DNA from 4 places in the Paenibacillus sp. FSL R7-0331 genome. Region 1 is predicted to be linked to each of the others. Evidence: riboswitches for the same ligand, from Rfam matches in the RefSeq annotation. Region 1 holds a riboswitch; each other region holds the start of a gene.

Evidence for each region. Region 1 has a riboswitch for cyclic di-GMP ahead of R70331_RS30925 (choice-of-anchor A family protein). Riboswitches for the same ligand answer to the same signal wherever they lie in the genome.
Region 2: another riboswitch for cyclic di-GMP. It lies ahead of R70331_RS30890 (anti-repressor SinI family protein); the one in region 1 lies ahead of R70331_RS30925 (choice-of-anchor A family protein).
Region 3: another riboswitch for cyclic di-GMP. It lies ahead of R70331_RS28980 (flagellar assembly protein A); the one in region 1 lies ahead of R70331_RS30925 (choice-of-anchor A family protein).
Region 4: another riboswitch for cyclic di-GMP. It lies ahead of R70331_RS06335 (flagellar assembly protein A); the one in region 1 lies ahead of R70331_RS30925 (choice-of-anchor A family protein).

Annotation. Positions count from the first base shown of each region.
Region 1 is NZ_CP009284.1:478,517-481,642, reverse strand. Features, by position in the region: gene R70331_RS30925 (choice-of-anchor A family protein) at 1-2,041, opposite strand, end outside; cyclic di-GMP riboswitch class I at 2,138-2,228, opposite strand.
Region 2 is NZ_CP009284.1:373,927-377,052, forward strand. Features, by position in the region: gene R70331_RS01620 (2-oxoglutarate dehydrogenase E1 component) at 1-646, opposite strand, end outside; cyclic di-GMP riboswitch class I at 1,118-1,203, shown strand; gene R70331_RS30890 (anti-repressor SinI family protein) at 1,231-1,383, shown strand; gene R70331_RS01625 (helix-turn-helix domain-containing protein) at 1,584-1,925, opposite strand; gene R70331_RS31390 (hypothetical protein) at 2,342-3,126, shown strand, end outside.
Region 3 is NZ_CP009284.1:6,652,418-6,655,543, forward strand. Features, by position in the region: gene R70331_RS30830 (FUSC family protein) at 1-1,010, shown strand, start outside; cyclic di-GMP riboswitch class I at 1,259-1,350, shown strand; gene R70331_RS28980 (flagellar assembly protein A) at 1,519-3,126, shown strand, end outside.
Region 4 is NZ_CP009284.1:1,469,336-1,472,461, reverse strand. Features, by position in the region: gene R70331_RS06340 (PucR family transcriptional regulator) at 1-1,154, opposite strand, end outside; cyclic di-GMP riboswitch class I at 1,475-1,568, shown strand; gene R70331_RS06335 (flagellar assembly protein A) at 1,630-3,126, shown strand, end outside.

The DNA of each region.
Region 1 (3,126 bases):
TAATGTAATAGGGTGCCGGACTGGATTCCCCGGTCTGCGGCAATGTAGCGGCTGCTGCTTCTGTAATGCCGGGATCAGTAACACTACCCAGCGGTATTTCATCATCAAGGATAATTTCATCCTCCGGCCCCGGTCCGGCTGTCGGACTCGGCTTCGGCGTTGCTTGTGGTACGATTATTCCGCCTGCGGCAGCAGTTGCACTCGCGCCGGGACCAAGCGGCACAGGATTATCTTCAATTTCCAGTTCATCATCCGTCACAATCGTCCCGATGACCGTCGGACTGGTCGGGGTGGATGGAGTTCCGCCCGGAATAGAAACTACACTGGTGGGTGATGCCGTTGCCGGCACTGTAGGACCAGGCGTTACAGCGCTTGTTGGCGCTGCTGTTGGTGCCGTTGTTGGTGCTGCTGTTGGTGCCGTTGTTGGTGCTGCTGTTGGTGCCGTTGTTGGTGCCGTTGTTGGTGCTGCTGTTGGCACTGTTGTTGGTGCCGTTGTTGGTGCTGTTGTTGGTGCTGTTGTTGGTGCCGTTGTTGGCGTTGCCGTCGGTGCTGCTGTCGGCGTCGGCGTCGGTGCTGCTGTCGGCGTTGGCGTCGGTGCTGCTGTCGGCGTTGGCGTTGGCGCTGCTGTCGGCGTTGGCGTCGGTGCTGCTGTCGGCGTTGGCGTTGGTGCTGCTGTCGGCGTTGGCGTCGGTGCTGCTGTCGGCGTTGGCGTCGGTGCTGCTGTCGGCGTTGGCGTTGGCACTGCTGTCGGCGTTGACGTTGGTGCTGCTGTCGGCGTTGGCGTCGGTGCCGCTGTCGGCGTTGGCGTCGGTGCTGCTGTCGGCGTTGGCGTTGGTGCCGCTGTCGGCGTTGGCGTCGGTGCTACTGTCGGCGTTGGCGTCGTCGTCGGCACTGGTGTTGGCGTTGCCGTCGGCACTGGTGTCGGCGTTGCTGTCGGTACTGGTGTTGGCGTTGCTGTCGGCACTGGTGTCGGCGTTGCTGTCGGCACTGGTGTTGGCGTTGCCGTCGGCACTGGTGTCGGCGTTGCTGTCGGCACTGGTGTCGGCGTTGCTGTCGGCACTGGTGTCGGCGTTGCTGTCGGTACTGGTGTTGGCGTTGCTGTCGGCACTGGTGTCGGCGTTGCTGTCGGCACTGGTGTCGGCGACGGAGTCGCTGTAGGCGTAGTTCCGTTGTCGCGGCCGGTGTATGGCTTATGGTGGAACTCTCCGCTTCCTTCCAGGGAGGCTCCGATCATACTGCCGTTGATCTGCCCGTTGTTAAACGTAATTGCTGCATTCGGGGCCAGTACGGTCCCCATGATACCGATGCTTTCCATCCGCAAGGCTGTCGCCTGCGGGAAGTTATAGAGCACTTTATTCTGACTCACGCCAGTCAGCCCGTTTCCGTTCTTGAACGTGACTGAGGCTCCGTCAATATTAACGATTGCGGTAGATCCCTCCGGTGCGGTAATCCGCAGCTCATTAGCACCCGTAAGCGTACTTCCTGATACTGAGAATACATTCAGCACGGGATCGGTACCGGTCAGTTTAATATTTCCGTAGTTGTCTTCTGTTTTGCCGTTCACAGTCAAAGCTGCAAGCTGCAGGGACTTAGTGCGGAGCAGGGCAAACTCTGAAGCAAAATTAATTACATTCGCCTCCTGCCTTAGCGTCCCCGTCCCGCCCCGCGGTTTGCCGGAGCCTGAGTAAGTACCGCCGTACACGGCACTACCGTTAACTTCCCCCATGTCATAGCTCAGATTGCCGCCTGCCACCAGCGAATCCATTTCTGAGATTTCTGCTGCACTCAGACTATGGCCTACCGAATATCCGCCCTGGGTAAGGGTGATATGACCGCCGGCAGCCATTCTGCCTTCCGAATCACTGTGGTAGCCTTTAAGATCACCGAGAATAAACACATTGTACTTACCCGCAATGCCAGGAAGGGGAGTACTGTCAGCCCTTACCTTACCTTGTCCGGCGGAAGCCAGCCAGCCGCTGACCAGCAGAACTGCAGACATAGCCACTGCAAAAGATAACTTGAATACAGATTTACGATTCATTATTAATTCCCCCCGTAAGATGCGGTATAAACCCCGGCTATAGCAGCACCTTCACCTAAAAAAATGAACAAAAAAAGCCGCCAGGAAGTCAAGCTTCACGGCGGCCGGACGATCGTAGCCCTCTCTCAAAGGCTGTAGACTCCTGGCTTTGCGTCCCGCACTTTCGGGCGGTTTGCGATTATACATGAGAAAGTATGTAGTTGAAATAGAGTAAGTAGTCTATGACATTTGTTACTTTAGCACTAAACTAAGTGTATTCCCTGATCCGCATTATTGTCAATCTATTCCTTATAATATTTTTCCATAATAATCGAAATTTCTGAACGGAAAGGCTTTCAGAGCTGTTTTCCAGCCTATGATCCATGTCATTCTATTAATTGTCAGCCAATCCTCTCTTATACTCCGGAATACTCGTTTTTCATCGTTTAAAATTTAAGTATCTAAATAATGTAATTTAGTATATTCGAACTACTTAAATTTTTAATTAATAATAACCCTCCCGGAATTCCATTTATATCGTATTGTATGCTTGTCTGATTCATAAAAGGCATAATATATCTCATCAGACGAAAAAAAACTGCCGGCCGGTTACCCGCTGACAGTTCATCCCAAGCATTTTTTATTATATTAAAGCAGCTGCAGCCAGCCGATCATTGACATCCAGAGCGGAACACTTAAAAACAGGCCGAACACCAGACCACGGCGGAGATTACCTTCATGATTCATTTTCATACTCCTCTTTTCGGCATAAATTATTTTCAACTTTAGTATTACAAATTTAATATAAATCAATTCCGGATTTTTTATTGTGAATTATGTCACATTATTTTCCTTTTAAAAAAATAAAACAAAAAGCCTTGCCATGGGAGTTGGCAAGACCTGTAGGGTACCATATAACACTGGGGGGTGTCTGGTTTATTCAATATAAACGATCTACCTGAAAATAAGCTGATAGGAACCTAAAAGTTACATTAAAACTGTCCAATAGCCCAAAGTGCCAAATACAACGACCAGCGCTACGGGATAAAAAATTTTCCGGCTTACTTTATCATTAAATGTAAAAAATAAACACAGCATACAAAGCC
Region 2 (3,126 bases), 100 kb from region 1:
AACGCTTCTGGCCGACAAAGGTTTTGTGCAGGAAGGTCTCGAACTGCTCCACCTGAATCAGCCGGTTCAGCAGCTCCTTGCGCTCTTCGTTATTCAGCGGAGCCGGGGAACTCAGTGACTCAGCCTGGCTGTTCAGCCAGCGCAGCTCCTTCTCATCATGCACATGCCCGAATTCGTAAGCGATGGTCTGAGTATAAGCCTGCAGCATCCGCTGTACCGCATCCCAGGCAGTTTTGACGTCTGCGGGCGCATTCTCCCAGATGAGCGAGGCGGGCATAGCTGTGAGATCTTCACGGGTGAGATCATAAGTCCGGAAGTCCAGCCACTGGGCCATCGGGTTCTCTCCGCGGTCAAGCGGGTCGATATTGGCGGCGCGGTGGCCATGTATACGAATATTAGCGATCAGTTTGGAGGCTCTTACAGCCTTCCGCAGCCATTCGGCATCTCCTGTTACAGCGGGCGGCGGAGCCTGCTCGGGTAACGGTGTCATCGGTGGAGGCCCGTTAGTAGTAAAAAGATCGCGGTAATTAGGTTCTACTGAAGAAGGATCCTTGATAAATTGTTCGTACTTGTCTTGAATATAGCCCAGATTCGGTCCGTGATAACTGCTCCAAACGGATTCATTATAGGGTCCTTTGGCTGCCATGAATACATCCTCCTAACGGATGAACCCCACATGCGCCAGAAAAACACCAGCGGCTGGTGGGGCTGATATGTTTGCGGTTACATTGCACCTCTATTGTGCTACTTTAGAGCGTGCTAATCAATTCATACTTTGTGCTGTACCGTTCGCAAAACGGTATGATTCAGGCGGGAATTCATCCAGAACCACTATAAATGCAAACAGCTGATTGGAGTGATGGGAACGGGGTGAAAGAAGTCTATTTCTTTTCTGGGAGAATGGTCCGGAAGCTTCAAAAGATTCAGGGCATAGCGCACAGTTTTCATATAGTTTAATCAAAATACTACAAAATGAATCGTTAATTCCGAAGATATTCCCTTAAAATATTTCCAATAATCGACACACTTTGTTAGATGGATGCTATATAATGTTATTGCAGATAGCGGTTTCATACATCTATAAGCTGGTATTAGCCAGATCCTTTCTTGTAAAGGGTCCAGTAAAGGGTAAACCTGGACGAAAGACAGGGGCACAAAGTCTCGGATCTAATGTAGAAATACTATGATGGCCGGACTGCCTGGGGACGTATAATCTTAGGAGGAGATTTCTTGGATAAGTCCAACCAGGGCAATGACAGAGAATTACAGACGGGTGATCTGGATCTGGAATGGGTGTATTTGATGATGGCGGCCAGACAGGCCGGCCTCAAGGCGGAGGAGATCCGCCGGTTTTTGAGTGAAAGGGCTTTGCAGGCGATGTAATACAGAGGGTCATCCGGATGTTACATACAGAGAAGGGCACAGCGAAAGCGGCTGTGCCCTTTTTTGAATAATCAGAATGCCGGGGTCCCCGCAAAGTAACTGCGTCAGCTTCCATGTTAAGGCCCCACCTGGTGGGGTTATTTTGGCATGTCAGAAAGAATATAGTGGGGTTGCTTTGAATGTCAGGGGATAACATCAGCCTAATCCTTCTGCTCCAGCCGCCATTTCTGATAGTCGAGGAACTCTTTGAATTCCCGCTTGCTTATCCCTGAAGCCATAGCTTCCTGTGCCAGGCGCAACCATTCACCGTCGAGTGAGTGCTCCTGCGCTTCCAGCGGCTCCCCGTACAGCAGGATATGAATAGATACCTGTAGCGCATCGGCCATTTTCTCAATGAATTGAATAGAGGGATTGGACTGAATATTTCGTTCTACATTGCTAAGGTATGATTTCGCTACGTCCGCCTTATCCGCCAGTTCGGATAATGACAGGCCCTTCTCCAGGCGGAGCTGATGAATGCGATTTCCTAAATGTTCCGGCACAGTTAAACGCCCCTCCGCACTTTTTGTTAACAGTATAGCAAATAACCCTACAACGGACAAAGCACTACCTGAATCAATGTATGAATCCCGTTCAGAATGTTTTCATTATTGTTCACCTCACTTTAACTCCCCGAAGCAGCTTCACTATACCCGTTGAAAAAATTCGAAATCCCTAAGACTGTTCTCTAAAAAGTACGAAAACATGAGCGAATCAGCGTATAAAGGAGAAAACGACCGCCAAAAACGTTCTTTATAACGAATTTGCTTAAAAATGAGGGTTTAAATTATGCAGGAACATGACATATACTTATGCCAAGGTTCTTTATAACGAACAGTATATGTTCTTCATAAAGATCAAATGACTGATAGACGAACTAGTCTGCATGCTATGTGCGGCTACTAAAGGAGAGGCTCCTGTGAGGCTTTCACGAACTTCGCGTAAGAAAAATAACCGCCGGTTAATCCTTCCGCAGCTTGCGGGAATTGTAGTGATCTCAGTCTATGGCATCGGTCAGATCACTTCACCGACCTATGCGCTTATAACCGGCAGTGCAGCGGCAGAATCGGGTATTACAAGCGCCTTTGTTTTTCCGGTAACCGTGGACCAATTAGCAAATCAGGCCAGTGAAGCGATGAACCGGGCTGTTCTGAAGCGTGAGGCGGCCAAAGGGGTGTTCGCAGACATCGCGGATACGAATGCGGATTCCGAAGCGGCAGAAGGACAAATGAGCGGCATACAGGAGGCTGCTGAACAAGCACGCGGAGCTGCCGCGTCTGCAGCTGAACTGCTGGCGCAGCTCGAAGCCTACTCCCTGCGTTCACAGCAGGATCTTGCACAGCAGAGAGAGGAGATAAGGCTCCGGCTGGATTCCTTTGCTGTTACCTTTGAACAGCTGGAGGCGGCTCAGCAAACGGATACTTCTGTATTCGAGCAGCTGCTGGCTCAGGCTAATCTCACCATAGTCGAATTTCAGGAGATGGTCCGCAGGCTTGCTTCAACTGTACGGGTAGATACCTATGTTCAGGCAGCCTACCAGCAGGCGATGACAGCGGCCTCACAAGCCGGAACTTATGCTGATGAAACTTCACAGCTGTATACCCAGGCAGCGGACGCACTACAGGAGCTAAAAGCTGCCGAAGAGAAAGCCAAACTCGAAGCAGAGGAGAAAGCCAAACTCGAAGCAGAGGAGAAGGCGAAACT
Region 3 (3,126 bases), 760 kb from region 1:
CTGTACACGGCCTTTACGGCGACCAGTATTTATACTTTGCACCGCTTGCGGCCATTCTCATTACACAGGGCACCGTTAAAGCCTCACTTGAAAAGGGCTGCTACCGGCTGCTCGGCATTGTGCTTGGCGGAGCGGTCAGCCTGATCGTAGGCCGCTTCCTGGACATAGGCATCGTCTCGCTTCTGCTGATCCTGCTGATCGGCATCGGAGTTGCCACCGCCTGCCGGATTAATGTTCAGGCCGTTTCCCAGGTCGGGGTAACGTCGGTGCTCGCGCTTACCTTTTACCATGATCATTATGTTGTATGGAGACTCGCAGAGACGCTGATCGGCGTACTGATTGCCCTCTTGATTAATATGATTATTGTTCCGCCGAAGGGCTTCGATAAGGTGAAGGGTCTGGCTCTTGAAGGGAGCCTGCTGCTGGCTGATTCCCTAAGCGGACTTGCCGCAGGCGGCAAAGCCGGGGAACCGGCCCGCAGCACCCTGAAGCGCTCCTCCGCTCTGCTGGCGAAGAGCAGCAGCCTGCAGAAGGAGCTGCTGTACACGCTGTCACATTATCCTTGCCGTAAAGAAATGCACGGACTGGCTCAGGCTACGGCGCATCTGCAGAAGGTTCACTTCTATGTCCAGGAGATCGCGGAGGAGCTATCCCTGCTGCCTGCGCACTATGCCGCCTCTGACCGGATGAATGAGGTCATGGCAGCAACCGCTGACTGTATTGCCCTTTACGGTGCCAGGACGCTGTCGAAAGCAGAAGCCGGACGTCCGCTTACGGAGTCTGCGCGTCACGCCCGCGAGCTGCAGCTCTCCTGGTTCGCTGAGCTGCAGGGGCACTGTCCGCTCACAGCCATCCGCGATCTCGGCGCCGTGTTCTCCCATCTGAACCGTGTGCTTGATGTTATCGAGCAAGCCGGTTACGCAGCAGTTTCTGCTGCAGCCCTGCCGGCAAGAAGCGAAGCTGCCCGCAGTATCCCTCTTGTTAACAAAGGACTCTCCCACAAGCTGTAAGCTTGGGAGAGTCTTTTTTTGTAGTCCCGGTGTGCGAGTTGGAGATTAAGCCCCACTGCCGGCTATCGCACCCTACTACGGCTGCGATTTTTTAGATAAAATCACAGTTGAAAACTTGCTGCACAAGTATTAAAATAAGGATTATTTGCAGCAACCACTAAAATCCAGTACTATAGTACCAGTTAAGAATTCTTTATTGTCGATCACGGTCGAATAAATGACCTCATGCTGAATGTTTATCTTCGTCTCATGTATAAAGGCAAACTGTCCGAAAGGGCAGGACGCAAAGCAATGGGCCTAATCATGCGCATTCGGCATTTATGGCTGCCAGGCTGCCGGTTTCTGATAATCGAAAAAAGCGAGGTTATAAACAATGCCGCATCACACTCTTGATCAGCCACGGCATGCGTTCAGCGCCATGCCTGTCTTCAGTGCCGTTCATTCTCTTTCTTCTACTCTCCCCTTCATACCGCCAATCGGATCTGCCGGGCATGAGGAGAAGAATGGAATGATTATCGTGCAGAATGACCAGATCTTTATTACTCCCCCTTTACCCGGCGGCAAAGCTGCCGTCATCTCTGCCATTCACCCCGTCGTCCTCAGAATTAACCGGACCAGAGCAACAGAGCCCGCCGCCATTACTTCATCTGACCAGCTGAGCTGGGAAATCAGCGAGAAGCCGCAGTACCAGATTACCGTTTCCGAAGACGGGCTCAGCGCCTATTTTACGCTCTACCGTGTAGAGAAGTATGCCTGGAAGCTGGTCAATTGTCCCGCTTCGGCCAAGGTATGTGTCCGGGCAGAGCCGAACTATGATCTGCTGCTCTCGAAGCTGACTGTGAACCAGATTGTAGCCGACCTGTCTAAGAGCTCCTTCATCCCGAATCTAAACATTCCGGCCCTGTACGCAGAGCTGAATAATCCGACCTATCAGCCGGTCTGTATTGCTGTAGGCAAGGCTCCGCTCCCGGGCAAAAAAGGGCGGCTTGAGCCGGAGGCAAGGCTGTCTTTAACAGAAGCGTTCAGCACAAGCGGAGCATCCGGTCCACAGTCTGCAGCGGACTCTTCCGGAATGAGACCTTTCCGGGTCCGGACAGGGGAGATATTGGCCCGCAAGCTGCCCCCGGAAGAGGGATTGCCCGGGTACGATGTGTTCGGCGGCATTTTGCCGGCTCCGCGGCCGGAGGATATATCTCTTACATACTCCGGCTGCTGCCGGCTGCTGCCGAACGGGGAGATTGTCGCACAGCGTGAAGGCCGGCCGCGGTTTACGGGCTGGGATACCCCGGCTATGCGTATTGATTTTCCGGAAGCCTGCGTCTTGCCGGATCATATGGCTGCTGCCGAAGGTACTCTTATTTTCGCAGGGGATATCATAGCACCTCAGGGAATCGGGGAGTATTACACTATAGAAGCAATAGGGAACGTATACATCTCCGGTGACGTCCGCCATGCTGTGATTGCAGCCACCGGCAGTGTAGTCATCCGCGGCAGGGCTACAGACAGCCACATTTACAGCGGTGAATGCGGGGCAAGACAGCACCGGCTGTATAAGTGCCCCGGACAGCTGATAGAGGAACTGAGCCTGCTACGGAATGCCGCCCGGCTGCTGGAGAGCAATCTTCGCTCCCGCCAACAGCCGGTGAAATACGGGCTGGTCGTGCTGCACCTGCTCGAAGGTAAATTCATCCACATCCCCGGCATGCTGCGCGGACTGCAGGAGCTACTTGCCGGAGACGATCCGGCTGCACCTATGGATACAAGGCAGCTGAAGCATATGCTGGAGATTTTTCTGCACCCCGGACAGTTCACGGAATTCATTAACGATGATGTAGTCGGCACATTCCTGGATCTGCTGGAGGAGCTCAGGGACGGAGTATTTCATATGCACGAGGGAAATGTGCGGATTGATATTGCCGGGGCAGAGGACAGCCTGCTCCAGTCGGGAGGCGACCTGCATATTCACGGGGAAGGCACTGTTAACACCACCCTGCGGGCAGCGGGTAATATCCGCTTTATTCCTGCAGATTCGGTATGCAGCGGCTCCACGGCCGAGGCGGGGCAATCCATTGTATTACAGCAGGCCGGACCGGCAACAGGACAAAGAACGCTGCTG
Region 4 (3,126 bases), 990 kb from region 1:
CTGAATGCAGCCCGCGGGTAATATCCGTTATCAAGCTTCAGCCCCTGGAAGCATTCATGGATCAGCTCGCGGAGCTGCTCCGGGCTATGTCCGGTTGACGGAAGCAATGACACCAGCCCCTCATCCATAATGACATGAATGCTGTTCAGCTTCCCTAATACAGGGTGTTCCGCATACTCCTCCTTCAGCCGGAGCAGCTCCCCCTGCCGTTCTTCCCCGGCAACTGCCGTCTCAGTCAGCAGCAGCTGGAAAGGTGAATGCAGCAGCTTCACCTCCAGCCTGAGCGCAGCCTGCGACAGTTCAGTGCTGGAGAGTCCGCCGCTTAGGCAGCGGCGCAGCAAGCCGCTGAATTCCCGGTGCTCGGCCGGTTCAAAATAATCCTCATATCCGGAATGAATATGATACGAAATAAGCTCGGCTCCCTGGATGAACAGACTCTCCTCCACAGGCAGCAGCAGCGGATCTATGGAACAATACAAAAGAAACCCTGTGCACTTCTCTCCCTGCATCAGCGGCAGCCGCAGGCCTGTTCTGTCACCGGCGCGGAAGCGCTGGTTGCGGTTCTGCCACGGCCAGCCCTCCAGCAGCTGGCTGCTGTTCATTTCAGAATTATTGTAGACAATATCCCCCCGGCTGCTTACAACTGCAAGCTTGTAGCCGATCACCTCAGATACCGACTCAAAGAGGGGGCGGCCGCGGCCGGAGCGGAGCGCAAAGCGCATCAGCTTGCGCTGCTTCTCCAGGATACTCTGCAGCACACTGGTGCTTCGCGACAATTCAGCTCGGAACAGCCCGTTCATCTGATCGGAGAACGTGAACTGGAACGGCAGCTCAATCAGCGGGAAATTCAGCGTCTCAGCCTCGGCAATCAGCTCCTGCGGCACGGTATCCCAGAAGCGGCCCAGCTTGATGCCCAGCGCCGATGAGCCTCGCCGGTTCAAGGTCTGCAGCAGTGCGGAAGCATCTTCAAGGCTGTCCTTGATCAGATACGCGGTAGTTAACAGCATCTCCCCCTCTTTAATCCAGTCCGAGATATCCGGTGCATCCATTACGTTGATCGACTTCACAATTCTGTGCTTGCCCTTGGCTCCGGCGATAAGCTTGGCCTCGGATAAAGGATAAATGGACAACGCTTCTTCGACAGTAAGATGCATGCCACCCCTCCTTAACTAAGTTTGTTTATTAACCAGCGTTCTTTATGTTACTTTATGTAACATTATAGATAAAATGACCCCTATTGGAAAGAGAAAAGTGAAAATACCATTCGAATATGTCAGGTATAATAACGTATGTCACACAATCTTAATATAAATGATTTTAGTTAAACAGTTTAAAAATCATATTGTAAATAAGCTACTTTAGTACTAAAATGAAGATTGCTTTTGTTTGTATATTTGAATCTTTAAATCTTTAAACTCTTTTTTGTCGACTTACGTCGGGCAAAAGCCTTCGTTATCGGCCGAATCATTGTTCCATTTAATAAAGGCAAACTATCTGAAAGGATGGGACGCAAAGCAATGGGCCTAAAGATGCAGTAACCATGCATCCACGGCTGCCAGGCTGCCACCGGGAGCTGTCACCAGCTCTTATGTCCAAATGCCACTGATTACACAAAAAGGAGCTAACAAAATGCCTCAGCGAATGACCGCAAAGGATTTAAACACGCTGACAGATCCGCTTGACGTTAAGAAAATGGAACCGGAAGGCGAACCCGCGATTTCTCTGCAGCCCAATGATAAAGAAGATAATGACGGAATGATCCTCGTCCAAAACAATCAGCTGCATATTACCTCCCCGTTGCCCGGCGGCAGGCCGGCAGTTATTACAGCGCGTCCGCCTCTTGTTTTGAAGCTCAATAATGAAACAGTCTCAGGTCCGGCAGAAGTACTGGCAACTGACCGGGTTACCTGGACGGTTCAGGAACCGCCCCAGTACGAGATCAGCATCTCCGATGACAAGCTTAAAGCCTTCCTTACTCTTAACTATGTACAGCAATATCCATGGAATCTCGTGAATTCCCCGGCAACCAGCCGGCTTGAATTAGAGGCACGCCTTGACCGTTCCCTCCTGTTGTCCACACTAACCATTGAACAGATCATTGCCGTTTTTGAAAAAAAGTCGATGGTCCGTAGTCTGAATATTCCCTCTATTTATGCAGAATTAAAGAACCCGTCCCATCAGCCGGTTTGTGTCGCGGAAGGCATGCCTCCTGTGCCCGGTACGGATGCAACACTGGACTTATTTTTCCCCGAGCATATTGAGAAGGCTTTCAGCGAACATGAAAACGAAGACTCTGCGGATTACCGCAGCCGCCTGCGGATTCCTTCAGCCAAAACAGGTGATATCATTGCCCGCAAGCACCTGTCCCGGGAGGGGGTTCCAGGCTACGATGTGTATGGAGGCATATTGCCTGCAGCCCCCGCCAGAGATATTAAAGTGGCCGTCAAAGAGCATACAGCGCTGCTGCCGAACCACGAAATCACCGCACTGAAGGATGGACGGCCGCGGATGACAGGAAGTAACATCAAATACCTCGATATATCCGCTGAATATGCGGTTCCGGGTAATGTGAATATCAATACAGGCAATATCGTTTTTTCTGGCGATGTGATTGTGTATCAGGATGTTGAAGCTGGCATGATTATCGAGTCTCTGGGCAACGTCTATATTTACGGCAATGTCAACAGCTCTACTATTACAGCGACAGGAAGCATACTTGTTATGGGAAATGTAGTCAGCAGCCAGCTGTATTCCGGCTATTACGGCGTGATGTACAACCGGCTGTACAGCCTCTCCAAGCAGCTGATTGAAGAGGTTCATTTGCTGAGGCAGGCTTCAGGCCTGCTTACCGAGAAGGTAGAATCGCGGAAGCAGACAGCGAAGGCCGGTCAGATTATTCTTCTGCTGATGGAAAGCAAGTTCAAAAAAATTCCCGGGCTCATCCGTAATCTGCAGGCCGTCTTTCCTGGCATTAAGCACACTTACCATCAGGACACTGAGCAGCTGAAGCATATGCTGGATGTTTTTTTACGTCCGGCCCAATTCATTGATTTTTTGAGCGATGTCATCCTGGACTCCTTTTTAAAATTGCTTAAGGATCTGTATTCCGGTGTAGCCCGTATGCAG